Regions from separate parts of the Cupriavidus sp. 22TCCZM04-2 genome, predicted to be linked through region 3. Evidence: predicted binding sites of a transcription regulator. Region 3 holds the regulator's gene; each other region holds the start of a gene.
The links. The regulator LexA, encoded in region 3, represses DNA repair genes until DNA is damaged. The targets are predictions, from matches to a motif close to ACTGTATNNNNATACAGT.

Region 1 (3,272 bases), on a different contig from region 3:
CGTCACGCCGGCCTGCTGCACCACCAGCCAGCCGGCCAGCGCCAGCAGCAGGCGCTGCGCGCCGGCCAGCACGCCTTCGGCCGATTCGATGCGCCCCGGCAGGTCCATGCGCTGCGCGAACGCGGGCGGCGCGGCGAACCAGGTGAAGCTGGCCGTGGCGTCGCCATAGGCCTGGTCCAGCCGGGCCAGCAATTGCGGGCCCAGCCGGCGTGACAAGCCGGCGCGCGGCAGGCGCCGCACCTCGCCCAGCGTGCGGCAGCCGATGCCGTCGAGCCAGGCCGGATCCGCCAGCAGGCGCAGCGCCTCGACCGGCAAGCGATCCAGCAGGCGCCCCATGCGCGCGGCCTGCACTGCCCGCCGCGCCGGCCGCACGATGCCGCGTCGGGTGCGGCGCATGGGCTGGCGCGCGAGCCATGCCGCGCCATGGGCCGTGGCCCCGCTGCCCACCTGCGCGAACGTGCCGAGCTGCCGCACGCACGCGCGCACCGCCCGGCACAGCGCGCGGTGGCCGCCGAACAGGCGCAGGCTGGCGCTGACGTCGAGCATCAGCGTGGCCGCTTCCGGGTCTTCATCGAACGTGACGAGCGGCGTGAAATGCAGCAGCGCCAGCGCCGCCGCGTGCAGCAGCCCGGCTTCGGCGGCCGGGTTGCGCTCCAGTTGCACCACCTCGGCCGAGAGCGCCTGCACGCCGCCGCGCCGCATGCCGAAACTCACGCCCAGCGCCATGGCCGGGGCGTTGGCCAGCATCACGCGCTCGCGCTCCATCACCACCACCGGCAGGGCATGGTGCAACGTGCCGAGGGGGGAGGAAGGCGTGGAGGAAGGCGCCGTGGCCAACTCAGGCCAGCTCGGCTGCAGCGCGTCCAGCGACAGGCGCGGCAGATGCACCGCGATCCAGTACGACATGGGCGGAACCTCCCGCAACAACAGGTGAAACATTTGGGGCCGGCGTGGCATGGCCGCCGCGGCGGGCGCCCTCCAGGCCATCCAGCCGCAAGCGCAGCGGTGCTTCGCGCACCGGGCCGCGCCGCTTGTGGAAAACGATGGACAGTTCGTTGCCCGGCAACGGCGACAGCAGCAAGCGCAGCACGGCCGGCGACGACTCGCGCAGTGCCGCGGCCGGGCGCATGGCCCACACCGCGGCGTCGCCGGCCTGTGCCAGCACTTGCAGGCGGCGCATCGCCTCGGGCCGCGCGGCCGGCAGCCACACCAGCACTGCGCCGAACGCCTGGCTGCGCAGCATCTGTTCGGCTGCCCACAGCACATCGGCCTGCTGCGCGTGCTTGCCGGCGCCAGCGGCCGGGCGCACCCAGTAGAGCTGGCGTGCCGGCAAACCCGCCGCGGCCAGCCCCAATGCATTGGGCAGGTAAGGCGGCCCCACCAGCCCGATGCGCCGCCCCGCCGCCGCCAGTGCCCGCAGCGCCGGCAGGAGCAGGCGCAACTCGCCCGACCCGCCCTGCGTGGTCAGCAACTCCGTCACCCCGCCCACCGGCCAGCCGCCGCCGGGCAGTTCCGCCGCCAGCCCGGCATAGCCGGCCGGCCACACCGGCTGGCTGCCGGCGCGGCCAAGCTGGCCGGCGCGCCACAAGCTGGGGTAACGATGCTCGAGCGCCGCCATGGCCTCCTCCCGGCTTGGCGGGGGCTGCTGGTCAGGCGAAGGGAAAGCGGGAGCCTCCGCGGCGGGGGCTGCGGGTGCGGTCATGGGGATGTTTGGGTTTCGCCTGGAGGGGCGGTGGTGATTTTTACGATAACTGTATATTTATACAGTATTCGCAGGAACGCAAGGGGCTACGTGGAATGTGACGGGGTCGGACTTTCGAGGGGCATCGGCGGGGGCTTCTGGTTATGACAGGCCCGTCGCTCTTGACGCCGGCGTAGCCGGCGAAACAGCAGTGCCTGCCAAGAGCGACGCCCCAGTCATAACCAGAGAACCTCTCCCCTCTCACTTCTCCGGCATCGCCGAAGAATGATGACTCGTAATCAGCCACTGCGATCCGTCCCAGCGATAGGTATAGGTATATCGCGCCTTAACAACAGCCCCCGTCCGCGCAAACGTAAACGTATAAAGCCCCGCATCCACCGCCGAATTGCACCCCAGCTCGATCCGCCGGAAATCGATCCTCCCCGAAGGCCGGTCCTGCAGGAAATGCTGGAAGTAATCTTCCCGCTCCGCCACCGTCAGCCGGGGCTTGTTGGATACCGTCGCCAGCAGAATCGACCGTTCCGCATAATTGGCCGCGACCTTGCGCGGATCTCCCGTCTGCAGCGACTGGTTCCACCGGTCGAACAACGCCGCGATCTCCTGTTCCGAGGTCGCCTTGCAGCTTGCCGCGGGCGCTCCCTGCGCGTTGCCCTGCGTACCCTGATTCATGGCGCACCCTGCGAGCGCGGCCGCCAGCACTGCAATGGGAATCAGCTTCATGGCAACGTTCTCCGTTTGGTATCCGGCGCCTGACCCAGGCTCACCGCATCAAAAGTATGGAACATCCCGCCAGCAAGTGTTAGGCCTATCCGGCGGGCCTGTCCGGCGAGCACCATCGCCGCGCCGGATGCCCCGCCACCCTCAACGGTCCCCTGCGCTGTTGTATCCTCCCGGCACTGTTTCCGGAAATGGCATGTCCGACCCCAACACCCCCTCTTCGTCCGGCCCGGCCGACAGGCCGCGCCGCCTCACCATCCACGATGTCGCACGCGCGGCCGGCGTTTCCCTGACCACCGTTTCGCACGCGCTCAATGACCGTGGCGTGGTGGACCCGGAAACGCGCGCACGCGTCAAGCGCATTGCGGCCGAGCTTGGCTACCGGCCCAGCGTGCGCGCGCGGCGCCTGCAGTCGGGCCGCGCGAACTGCATCGCGCTGCTGTCGTCGATGCCGTTCGCCGTGGCCGGCGGCACGTCGCGCCTGGGCTTCATGATGGAAGTCGCGGCCATCGCCGCGGAAGCGGCCATGGCACGCGGGCTGGGCGTCGTACTGGTGCCGCCGCTGGAAGGCGCCGGCGGCTTGCTGGAAACGCTCGACATCGACGGCGCGGTGGTGATCGAGCCCGTGGCCGGCGACCCGCATATCGCACGCCTGCGCGATCGCGGCGTGAGCATCGTGTCGATCGGCCGCGAACCGCTGACCGATCATCCGGTGCCGTATGTGGACCTGCAATCGGCGCAGACGGCACGCCTGCTGCTGGAACATCTCCATGCGCATGGCCGCAGAAGAATCGGACTGATGATCGGCGAGACCGCGCGGCAGTCCTATGTGGAAACCGAACGCGTCTACCGC
Region 2 (3,272 bases), on a different contig from region 3:
GGATCGCCGTGAGCGGCGCGAGCCCGCGCGTGAGCCCGAACCACACCAGCACCACGGCGAGCGGCAGGATCACGAACTGCGGCAGGATCACGCCCTTGATGATCTCGTTGGCAAGCCGCGCGCGCTTGTCGAGGGTCTCTGCCACCTGCACCAGCACGGGCTGGGTACCGCCGACGTTCTTGAGATCGACATAGGTGTAGGCCACGCGCACGTCGTTGGCCGCCACGCGGTCATCGCGCAGCGAGACCAGGCCGGGATGGCCCTGGTCTTCTTCGGATGGCAGCGGCAGGTCGTGGTCACCGGCGACATACTCGCCGCGCTTGCCGACGACCTGGTAGTAGATGTTGTCGGTCTCGTCCGCGCGCAGGATCTCGCGCGCCGACAACGGTAGTTGCAGCGTGACGCGCCCATTCACTTCGCGGACCTGCTGCGACAGCACGATGGCGCTGGCCTCGAGCGCGCGATCGAACGGCCCGTTGGCGATCGACTTGGCCACCAGGTACGTGACGGCGATGCTCATCGGCCACAGCAGGAGCAGCGGCGCCAGCATCCAGTCCAGGATCTCGCCGAACAGCGAGCGCGGGGCGGGGTGGGCGGTGCTTTCCTCCAGATGGGGCAGGGCGTCGGCCAGGTCGTCGGGATCGGAGGCGCCGGACGGGGGCGCGGGATCCTTGGCGGGCCGATGCCGCCATGGCAGTCGCAGCTGGCTCATCTCGGCAAAGGGTGTAGGCGGTTTCGGTCGAGTGATCGGCTGCGTGGACGGCAACGGCGCGCGGACGCCTTAGTTCGGGGCGGCCACGGCCGGCTGGAATTTTTCCAGGCAATAGCCCAGTCCGCGCACGGTGGCGATGCGGATGCCGCCGACCTCGATCTTCTTGCGCAGCCGGTGCACGTAGACCTCGATCGCGTTATTGCTGACTTCATCGCCCCATTCGCACAGATGGTCGACCAGTTGTTCCTTGGAGACCAGCCGCCCGCTGCGCGTCAGCAGGATTTCCAGTAGTCCGATTTCGCGCGCCGACAGGTCCAGCATCTGATCGTTCATATAGGCAATGCGACCGACCTGGTCGAAGGACAGGGGGCCATGGCGCATCAGCGTGGCGCCGCCGCCTGCGCCGCGTCGTACCAGCGCGCGCACCCGGGCCTCAAGTTCGGTCAGCGCGAAAGGCTTGGCCATATAGTCGTCGGCGCCCAGATCCAGGCCTTTGACGCGCTCGCCCACGCTGTCCGCGGCGGTCAGGATCAGCACCGGCAGCATGGCGCCGCGCGCGCGCAGGCGCTTCAGGACTTCCAGGCCCGGCATGCGCGGCAGGCCCAGATCCAGGATCAGCAGGTCGAAATTCTGGGTCGACAGCGCGGAATCGGCCTCCAGGCCATTCGTGACATGGTCGACGGCATAACCGGAGTGACGCAACGAGCGCGTCAGGCCGTCGGCCAGCACATCGTCATCTTCGGCGATCAGAATGCGCATGGTTGTCTCCACCACGGCCGGCATTGCCAGCGGCCACGCAAACAATGCGGACAGGGCTTGCCAAGCATACTGTTTTTTTATACAGTACCCGCACATTCCGCGCAGGCCGCAGCAGAAGGCGGCTGTGCAGGCAGTCGGGTGATTTTGTAGTTGTGGCGAGACCCGGGAAACCGGTCGGCAGCAAGCCGGAAAAGCCGGAGGAGCCGGAAGAGCCGGAAAATTCTGAAATGCCGGTGCCGCGCCACATTCGACCCTTTATACCACCATTGACTCAACATTTGACTCAAGGACGACCATGGACGACAAGAAGGCAGGTGCCGGCGTGAGCGCCGAGAAGCAGAAGGCGCTTGCCGCCGCGCTCTCCCAGATCGAGAAGCAGTTCGGCAAGGGCTCGATCATGCGCCTGGGCGATGGCGAGGTCGAAAAGGATATCCAGGTGGTATCCACCGGCTCGCTCGGCCTGGACATCGCGCTTGGCGTCGGCGGCCTGCCGCGCGGGCGCGTGGTCGAGATCTATGGTCCGGAATCGTCGGGCAAGACCACGCTGACGCTGCAGGTCGTGGCCGAAATGCAGAAGCTGGGCGGCACCTGTGCCTTTATCGATGCCGAGCACGCGCTCGACGTCAACTACGCGGGCAAGCTGGGCGTGAACGTCGGCGACCTGTTGATCTCGCAGCCGGACACCGGCGAGCAGGCGCTGGAAATCACCGATGCGCTGGTGCGTTCGGGCTCGGTCGACCTGATCGTCATCGACTCGGTGGCCGCGCTGGTCCCCAAGGCCGAAATCGAAGGCGAAATGGGCGATTCGCTGCCCGGCCTGCAGGCCCGCCTGATGAGCCAGGCGCTGCGCAAGCTGACCGGCACCATCAAGCGCACCAACTGCCTGGTGATCTTCATCAACCAGATTCGCATGAAGATCGGCGTGATGTTCGGTTCGCCGGAAACCACCACGGGCGGCAATGCACTGAAGTTCTATGCCTCCGTGCGCCTGGACATCCGCCGTATCGGTTCGATCAAGAAGGGCGACGACGTGATCGGCAACGAGACCAAGGTCAAGGTGGTCAAGAACAAGGTGTCGCCGCCGTTCCGCGAGGCCTTCTTCGATATCCTCTACGGCCAGGGTATTTCGCGCCAGGGCGAGATCATCGACCTGGGCGTGGACGCCAAGATCGTCGAGAAGTCGGGCGCCTGGTACAGCTACAACGGCGACAAGATCGGCCAGGGCAAGGACAATGCGCGCGAATTCCTGCGCGAGAACCCGGACATTGCCCAGGAGATCGAGAACAAGGTCCGCACCGCGCTGGGCGTGGCGCCGATGAATGGCGTGCAGGCGGCCGCGGTCGTGGAACAAGACTGAGCGCTGCCGACAGGCACGCTCCAGGGGGCTGGCGCATTGCCGATGCGCCAGCCTTTTTTGTTTCCCGCCTTACCCGAATTTCGAATTCCGAATTGCGCCGATGGCCACCCGACCCCCGCTTTCCCTCAAGGCCCGCGCCGTAGGCTACCTGTCGCGCCGCGAGCACAGCCGGGCCGAACTGGCGCGCAAGCTGGCACCGCACGCGGAATCCCCCGAGCAGCTCGAACAGCTGCTCGATGCGCTCGAGCGCGAGAACTGGCTGTCCAACCAGCGTTTTGCCGACAGCCTGCTGCACCGCCGCGGCAGCCGCTACGGTGCAGCCCGCGTCATCCAGGAGGCCAAGACCCACCAGCTTGGCAGCGAGCAGTTGGGCGAATTGCGAGATCGCCTGCGCGAGTCCGAGCCCGAGCGCGCGCGCGAGGTCTGGCGCAAGCGTTTCGGCAC
Region 3 (3,272 bases):
GCTATATCGAGCGTTGTCCTGGGTGTCCGGTTTCGCGAGCCGGCCCAGCCATCACCCTTTGATGTCGGGCGTCTCCTGGCCAAACGAATTCCTTTCATGGATCTGTCCATCCCGGCCGTGAATCAGCAGCTCGACCTTCGTCCGTCTCGCCTTCTCCGTGCCGGTGGCGATGGCGTGTTGCTGGCAGGTGAAACGCTGCTCATTTCCGGACCCGCCTTCGAGCTGTACGGCCCAGCCATTGTAGGTCGGCACGACGTGGATATTCTTGTTGGCCATGGCTGTCTCCTGGAGTCTGTGCAGATAGTGTCGGCCTGGGAACACCGCGCCGGTATCAGTCGCTGTCCGACAAGGCGACCGCAGGCGGATGGGGTTTATACCGACTGTCCCGATTCGCCAAGCGGATGTCACCTGGAGTCAAATGGATTTGCACCGGTTTTCCATACTGGCGTGGTAACGAACTCGTTCTCCACATCATCATGCTTGCCCTGGCTATCTGGCTGCTTTGTTCTTTCGGGATTGGTCTGCTGGCCCACATTCTGGGCCGCTCCGTTGCGGTCTGGCTGACCTTTTCGATGATCTTCACGCCATCCCTCGGGCTGATCGCAATGGCTATCCTGGGTAAGAAGGCAACGACACAGCAGCTGCCGGTCTGAAGAGTGCGGCCGCCGGCTCGGCACGACCCTGTTCCGCCCCCGCCGAGCGGGAAGCAACTGGCTTCGGATGGTCAGGACCTTCATGCTACGATGCCCCGGACACCGGGAGGCTGCCATGGAATATCGATACAAGAGCCGGGAAATCTCGATTCAGCCAATCAAGGCGCCCGACGGTCAATGGGACTGGTCGTTTGTCATCCGTGGACACGGACATCGACATAACGCCGGCGCGCTCGCGGCAACGGAAGACAGTGCCATCGAGGCGGCCTACGCGGCTGCGAGGCATGAGATCGACCATATCTCCGGCGACGCCAACGACTAGCCGCCGTCAGGGCGGCATTACCGCTGCATTTCACTCCGGCCGGCCCCGCCCATCGGCAAGCCTCAGGCCAGGAGCTTGGTCGGCTCGGCCAGTTCCAGCATCCGGCAGATCGCCGCCATGCTGCCAACCATGGTACGGCGCTGCGCGCCCTGATAGATGCGAACCCCCTTCGATTGCCGGAACGGCACGGGCTTGACGGGCTGGCGTGCGGCGATGTGGTTGGTTTGCGGCATGGCTACACCTCTCGATTGGCAAAAGCGGGGTCAACACCCGTCAGGCGGGCGGCGTCGGCACTGCAAGGAGGAGGGCGGCGGCCAGCGCGCGGCTGGCCGCGCTGGTCAGAAGCCCGAGGAGCGGATCAGCCCGACGGCAATGCCTTCGAGCGAGAACTCTTCGCGTCCGGGCCCGACCATGATGTTCGGGAAGTCGGGGTTTTCCGCGATCAGCTCGATGGCGCCGTCACGGCGCTGCAGGCGCTTGACGGTGACGTCGTCGCCCAGGCGCGCCACGACGATCTTGCCGTTGGGCGCCTCGCTGGCCTTGCGCACGGCCAGCAGGTCGCCGTCGAGGATGCCGGCGTCGCGCATGCTCAGGCCGCGCACGCGCAGCAGGTAGTCGGGGCGTTCGTCGAAGACCGAGGCATCGACCTGGTACTGCCGGTCGATATGCTCGGCGGCCAGGATCGGGCTGCCGGCGGCCACGCGGCCCACCAGCGGCAGCGTCAGCTGCATGACCCCGGACATCGGCAGGGAAAACTGGTCGGGGGTTTCCGAATCGCTGCGCGCCACCTTCAGGCGGATGCCGCGCGACGCGCCCGGCGTCAGTTCGATCACGCCCTTGCGCGCCAGCGCTCGCAGATGTTCTTCCGCGGCATTGGGCGATGAGAAGCCAAACTCCGCGGCGATCTCGGCGCGCGTGGGCGGGAAACCCGTGCCGCGGATCGTATTGCGGATCAGGTCGAAAATTTGCTGCTGCCGGGGTGTCAGGGTCGCCATGGAAGCGTTCCGATAAGTGCCCCGGTGCTATTTGTCCGCCAGCCGGGTGAGCACTGTATGTTTAAACAGTATGCTGTGATTTTATACAGTATCGGCGCAAGCGCAAGCAGAATTTCAGAAGCGTCTGCTCGACATCCGGTTTGCCCGCATGCCGCAGGTACAATCGCCGGACTTCAGCTCCCTGTATCCCCCCACCATGTCCCAGCTTCCCCGCATCGTGGTTCTGGCCACTGGCGGCACCATTGCCGGCGCCTCGACCAATCCGGCCAGCAGCGCGCGCTACCAGGCCGCGACGGTGCCCGTGTCGACGTTGCTGGCGGCCGTGCCGGCGTTGCAGTCTATGGCGCGGATTGAAGCCGAGCAGGTGGCGCAGATCGATAGCAAGGACATGGTGTTCTCGCTTTGGCCGACGCTGGCCGCGCGTATTCAGCATTGGTCGGCCGAGCCGGACGTGGCCGGCATCGTCATTACACATGGCACGGACACGCTCGAAGAGACTGCGATGTTCCTGCACTTGACCCAGGCCTGTCCGGTGCCCGTGGTACTGACCGCCGCAATGCGTCCGTCGACGTCGTTGTCGGCGGACGGTCCGCTCAATCTGCTAGATGCGGTGCGCGTCGCCGGCCATCCGGCTGCGCGCGGCAAGGGGGTCCTGGTGGTGCTGAACCAGCAGATCCATGCGGCGCGCGACGTGACCAAGGCGCATACCTCGGCGGTGGATGCCTTTGCGTCGCCGCAGGGCGGTCCGCTGGGTTTCGTGCAGGACGAGCTGGTGCGGCTGCCGCGCACGCCCACGCAGTCCGTTGCGGCGGTCTTTCCCGTGCCGGCCCGGTGGCCCGAGGTCGAGATCGTCGCGAGCTATACGCAGCCGGGGCGCATCGCGGTGGACGCAATGGTGGCTGCCGGCGTACGCGGCCTGGTCGTTGCGGCGGCGGGCAACGGTTCGGTGCATGAGACGCTGATCGCGGCGCTCAGGGACGCCGCCGCGGCCGGTGTTGCCGTGGTGCGGAGTTCGCGGACCGGGGCCGGTCATGTGTCGATTCCGCCAGTTACGGACCCCGATGCCGGCCTGTTTGTCTCCGCCGCGGACCTGAACCCCTATAAGGCAAGGGTGCTGTTGCTGGTGGCGCTTGCGCAAGAACCGGGGCTGGCGGCGGCGCCGGACCGGCTCCAGGCGCTGTTCGCCTCGGCGTGATTGCGGTTGCGTGATTGTCAATAGCCGGGCTATACTTTAAGGCTATTCAACCTTGCCGCACCGGACGTGACGCCCGGGTGGCTTATCCAAAAGGAGCGTCAATGCGT

Region 1: a site for LexA is predicted at 1,751-1,768, ahead of imuA (translesion DNA synthesis-associated protein ImuA). Genes of this name have one in related genera too.
Region 2: a site for LexA is predicted at 1,540-1,557, ahead of recA (recombinase RecA). Genes of this name have one in related genera too.

Annotation. Positions count from the first base shown of each region.
Region 1 is NZ_JBYOJS010000007.1:142,078-145,349, reverse strand. Features, by position in the region: gene AC3FKG_RS13150 (Y-family DNA polymerase) at 1-906, opposite strand, end outside; gene imuA (translesion DNA synthesis-associated protein ImuA) at 839-1,702, opposite strand; gene AC3FKG_RS13140 (SgcJ/EcaC family oxidoreductase) at 1,943-2,422, opposite strand; gene AC3FKG_RS13135 (LacI family DNA-binding transcriptional regulator) at 2,616-3,272, shown strand, end outside.
Region 2 is NZ_JBYOJS010000004.1:63,817-67,088, reverse strand. Features, by position in the region: gene AC3FKG_RS08200 (sensor histidine kinase N-terminal domain-containing protein) at 1-712, opposite strand, end outside; gene AC3FKG_RS08195 (response regulator) at 782-1,471, opposite strand; gene recA (recombinase RecA) at 1,767-2,828, shown strand; gene recX (recombination regulator RecX) at 2,929-3,272, shown strand, end outside.
Region 3 is NZ_JBYOJS010000009.1:228,005-231,276, reverse strand. Features, by position in the region: gene AC3FKG_RS15980 (DUF2188 domain-containing protein) at 52-276, opposite strand; gene AC3FKG_RS15975 (hypothetical protein) at 477-653, shown strand; gene AC3FKG_RS15970 (hypothetical protein) at 769-975, shown strand; gene AC3FKG_RS15965 (hypothetical protein) at 1,038-1,208, opposite strand; gene lexA (transcriptional repressor LexA) at 1,314-1,970, opposite strand; gene AC3FKG_RS15955 (asparaginase) at 2,167-3,165, shown strand; gene rpsF (30S ribosomal protein S6) at 3,267-3,272, shown strand, end outside.